Regions from separate parts of the Peribacillus sp. NPDC096447 genome, predicted to be linked through region 2. Evidence: a T-box and tRNA genes for the amino acid it is inferred to sense, from the RefSeq annotation. Region 2 holds a T-box; the other holds one or more tRNA genes.

Region 1 (2,167 bases), 550 kb from region 2:
TGCTCTTACATAAAAAGTTATAGAATGCTCTTAGAGCTCTTAATCGGGTGTTAATAGTAGTAACTTTCATTAAGTTCCTTACTCTGGAGAATTAAGCTTTCTACGTCCTTTTGTACGATTCAACGAGCTGCTTATTAATAATCTTCTTTGCTCCATGAAATTCATTTTTGTAGTATTCAATCGTCGCTCGTCTTAAGTTTCTTAAATAGCAATCCTTAAAAAAGGCTTCTTATGCTTCTTCATCTGAAATCTTCTTCTTAATAATTCTTAGTTCATCTTCTGTTAATTCTTTACGTCTTCTCATTACGACCTCCTAAGCACACGATTCGCCGCACACGATTCTGGATTAGTTTTGTCGTATTAAAGACAAAGAAAAAAGGCCTCAACATTTAAGTTGAGACCTTGATTCTATAAGCTTTCATGATACCGGTGGCCGGGGTCGAACCGGCACTCCAGAGGAACACGATTTTGAGTCGTGCGCGTCTGCCAATTCCGCCACACCGGCATGTTTGTTGGAGGCGGCAACCGGAATCGAACCGGTGGTAAAGGTTTTGCAGACCTCTGCCTTACCGCTTGGCTATGCCGCCAACGTTTTTGGAGCGAAAGACGGGATTCGAACCCGCGACCCCAACCTTGGCAAGGTTGTATTCTACCACTGAACTACTTTCGCATATGGCTGGGCTAGAAGGGATCGAACCTTCGCATGACGGAATCAAAATCCGTTGCCTTACCGCTTGGCTATAGCCCAATAACGTTGTAATCATTATACCATGTTTTTAAAAATGGGGCGACTGATGGGAATCGAACCCACGAATGCCTGAACCACAATCAGGTGCGTTAACCACTTCGCCACAATCGCCATTATAGGATTGAAATTGGCAGGGGTAGTAGGACTCGAACCCACACTGGAGGTTTTGGAGACCTCTGTTCTACCTTTAAACTATACCCCTGTAATAAAGATGGTGGAGGGGGGCAGATTCGAACTGCCGAACCCGAAGGAGCGGATTTACAGTCCGCCGCGTTTAGCCACTTCGCTACCCCTCCGCATATGGATGAAACATGGTGCCGGCAAGAGGACTTGAACCCCCAACCTACTGATTACAAGTCAGTTGCTCTACCAGTTGAGCTACACCGGCACTACTATGGTGGCTCAGGACGGAATCGAACCGCCGACACAAGGATTTTCAGTCCTTTGCTCTACCGACTGAGCTACTGAGCCAAACAATAAAAATGGCGGTCCCGACGGGAATCGAACCCGCGATCTCCTGCGTGACAGGCAGGCATGTTAACCGCTACACCACGGGACCATAGATTGCGGGGACAGGATTTGAACCTGCGACCTTCGGGTTATGAGCCCGACGAGCTACCGGACTGCTCCACCCCGCGACGGTAATAATGTTTCTTTTTATGCATCAAGTTTTCGTGTTGAGCGTTTCAATGGGTTGAAATAATCAATCCTTTATGCAGAAACAACTTGATGTTATTGAAAAATGGTGGAGGATGACGGGATCGAACCGCCGACCCTCTGCTTGTAAGGCAGATGCTCTCCCAGCTGAGCTAATCCTCCAATATGTTGTCTAAATGGTGACCCGTACGGGATTCGAACCCGTGTTACCGCCGTGAAAGGGCGGTGTCTTAACCGCTTGACCAACGGGCCAGGTATAAATGGCGGAGAGCAAGGGATTTGAACCCTTGAGACAGGGTTACCCGTCTACACGATTTCCAATCGTGCTCCTTCGGCCACTCGGACAGCTCTCCAATAATGGCTCCGCAGGTAGGACTCGAACCTACGACCGTTCGGTTAACAGCCGAATGCTCTACCACTGAGCTACTGCGGAACAATATAAGCTTGGCGACGTCCTACTCTCACAGGGGGAAACCCCCAACTACCATCGGCGCTGAAGAGCTTAACTGCCGTGTTCGGAATGGGAACGGGTGTGACCTCTTCGCTATCGTCACCAAACAATGTTAACATTTTTTCAAGACATATATTATTATAACGTCTTTTTGAGAAAATGCAAGAAGAAATTTTCATTCCTTCAAAACTAGATAATAAGAAGGTATTTCATTTTTTTAAAGCGATGGTTAAGTCCTCGATCTATTAGTATCAGTCAGCTCCACATGTCACCATGCTTCCACCTCTGACCTATCAACCTGATCATCTTTC
Region 2 (2,167 bases):
TCATTTCTTCCCCTAAAGCTTTTTGCGCTTTACGCAAATGCGGTTCGGACTGTACGGATTGCTCTAACTCTTCAATCACCTCACGAGATAGGAATGTGAAGAATTTCAGGTATTTCACGACATCAGCATCGGCTGTATTGATCCAGAATTGGTAAAATTCATACGGAGTCGTCTTTTCAGGATCAAGCCAAATTGCTCCGCCTTCCGTTTTACCGAATTTCGTTCCATCCGCTTTCGTTACGAGCGGGATCGTCATACCGAATGCTTTAGCATCCTCATCATTGGATTTCCGGATCATTTCCAGCCCAGTCGTAATATTGCCCCATTGATCACTGCCGCCAATTTGCAATTTACAGTTGTAATTGCTGTATAAATGGCCGAAATCAATTCCTTGTAAGATCGTGTACGCAAATTCAGTAAAGGAAATTCCCGTATCCAAGCGGGAAGCAACCGTATCTTTTGCCAGCATGTAGTTAATGCCGATGTATTTCCCGTAATCACGCAAGAACGTGACCATATCGATTTTACCTATCCAGTCATAGTTATTGACCATGACCGCACCATTTTCACCTTCGAATTCAAAGATGTGGGATAGCTGCCCTTTTATGCAGTCGGCATTATAGAGCACTTTTTCCAGAGTTTGCAGCTGGCGTTCCTCTTTTTTACCGCTTGGATCACCGATAAGTCCAGTCGCACCACCCACTAATACAATGGGACGATGGCCGTGCTGCTGGAAACGGCGCAATGTCAGGAATGGCAATAGATGTCCGATATGCATACTATCCGCAGTTGGATCGACACCACAGTATAAAGAAATTTTCTCTTTTTCTAAAAGGTTCTTAAAACCCTCTTCATCCGTTTGTTGATAAATAATCCCTCTCCATTCGAGGTCTTTAAGCAATTCCATTTAATATTCCTCCTCCATCTTAGAAAAAAACCGCAAAAAGCACACAAAAACGCCCCTTCATATATATGAAGGGACGAATGAATTCGCGGTACCACCCAACTTGAGGACATAATATGCCCTCCGCTCAAGACGAATAACGGTCGTCAACCGTTTCCTGCTACTAATCATTTCACAGCAAATGCTCCAGGAAGTAATTCATCATACTATTTGTACCGATTTCCACTAACCACCGGCTCTCTGAAAACAGGGATAGTCTGACTACTGGGTCCTATCATCGCGATCATTTAATCATTTTATTGTTGTTAATAAACTTTTATCATACATAAGAATCCTTGTCAACATACCCTTACAGATTATAGAAAAATAAGAAAGATGCCCTTTCCCCTACCTGTTGTATGCTATAATATATGTGATTTCAGGGGGTATGATACGATGAATAATCAAAAAGATAGATTTCTAACAGTCTGGAAGCAGCTGACCCGTTTTTTTCAAAATGAAAAAACACATAGGAACGCGCGGGTTACATACCAAGTCATTTGGAATTTAACGCTGATCCTCATTATTGTCGGGATTCTAGGATTCTCATTCGCCGGCGGCGTCGGAGCCGGCTATTTCGCTGCCCTCGTCAATGATGAGCCGGTACGCTCAAAAGAAGATTTGAAAAAAGACATTTACAATTATGAAGAGACCTCTGAAGTATACTTTGCTGATGAAGTATACTTGGGCAAGCTTAAGAGTGACCTTGAGCGTGAAGAAGTGTCCATCGATAAAGTTTCCGAGCATCTAAAAAATGCAGTCATCGCTACAGAGGATGAGTATTTTTATGAGCATGACGGGGTTGTCCCGAAAGCCATCCTGCGTGCCGTTTACCAGGAATTTTCGAATGCAACCGTCCAATCGGGAGGAAGTACATTAACACAGCAGCTCATTAAAAACCAGGTCCTGACCAACGAAGTATCGTTTGAACGGAAAGCAAAAGAAATCCTGCTTGCGCTCCGGGTCGAAAAATTCTTTGAAAAAGAAGAGATTTTGGAAACCTACTTAAACGTTTCCACTTTGGGACGAAATTCTTCAGGACGTAACATCGCTGGTGTCGAGTCCGCCGCTGAAGGTATTTTTGGCGTGGAGGCCAAAGATCTGACACTGCCCCAGTCTGCGTTTATCGCTGGATTGCCGCAGAGCCCTTTCGGATATACACCATATACCCAGAAAGGAAAACTGAAAGAAAATCAAGAGCCCGGCATCAACCGGATGAAAACC

The links. The T-box of region 2 lies ahead of tyrS (tyrosine--tRNA ligase). A T-box ahead of a tRNA ligase gene usually reads a tRNA of that ligase, here a tRNA-Tyr.
Region 1: it has a tRNA-Tyr gene. The T-box ahead of tyrS (tyrosine--tRNA ligase) is inferred to sense a tRNA for this amino acid. The anticodon was not compared.

Annotation. Positions count from the first base shown of each region.
Region 1 is NZ_JBIWEV010000001.1:1,364,674-1,366,840, forward strand. It holds tRNA gene ACIQZD_RS06760 (tRNA-Leu) at 425-505, opposite strand; tRNA gene ACIQZD_RS06765 (tRNA-Cys) at 514-587, opposite strand; tRNA gene ACIQZD_RS06770 (tRNA-Gly) at 596-670, opposite strand; tRNA gene ACIQZD_RS06775 (tRNA-Gln) at 674-748, opposite strand; tRNA gene ACIQZD_RS06780 (tRNA-His) at 784-859, opposite strand; tRNA gene ACIQZD_RS06785 (tRNA-Trp) at 877-950, opposite strand; tRNA gene ACIQZD_RS06790 (tRNA-Tyr) at 961-1,044, opposite strand; tRNA gene ACIQZD_RS06795 (tRNA-Thr) at 1,061-1,136, opposite strand; tRNA gene ACIQZD_RS06800 (tRNA-Phe) at 1,144-1,219, opposite strand; tRNA gene ACIQZD_RS06805 (tRNA-Asp) at 1,232-1,307, opposite strand; tRNA gene ACIQZD_RS06810 (tRNA-Met) at 1,313-1,386, opposite strand; tRNA gene ACIQZD_RS06815 (tRNA-Val) at 1,492-1,567, opposite strand; tRNA gene ACIQZD_RS06820 (tRNA-Glu) at 1,583-1,657, opposite strand; tRNA gene ACIQZD_RS06825 (tRNA-Ser) at 1,667-1,758, opposite strand; tRNA gene ACIQZD_RS06830 (tRNA-Asn) at 1,764-1,838, opposite strand; rRNA gene rrf (5S ribosomal RNA) at 1,848-1,963, opposite strand; partial or broken rRNA gene ACIQZD_RS06840 (23S ribosomal RNA) at 2,082-2,167, opposite strand, start outside.
Region 2 is NZ_JBIWEV010000001.1:814,501-816,667, forward strand. It holds gene tyrS (tyrosine--tRNA ligase) at 1-907, opposite strand, end outside; T-box leader at 974-1,191, opposite strand; gene ACIQZD_RS04050 (transglycosylase domain-containing protein) at 1,340-2,167, shown strand, end outside.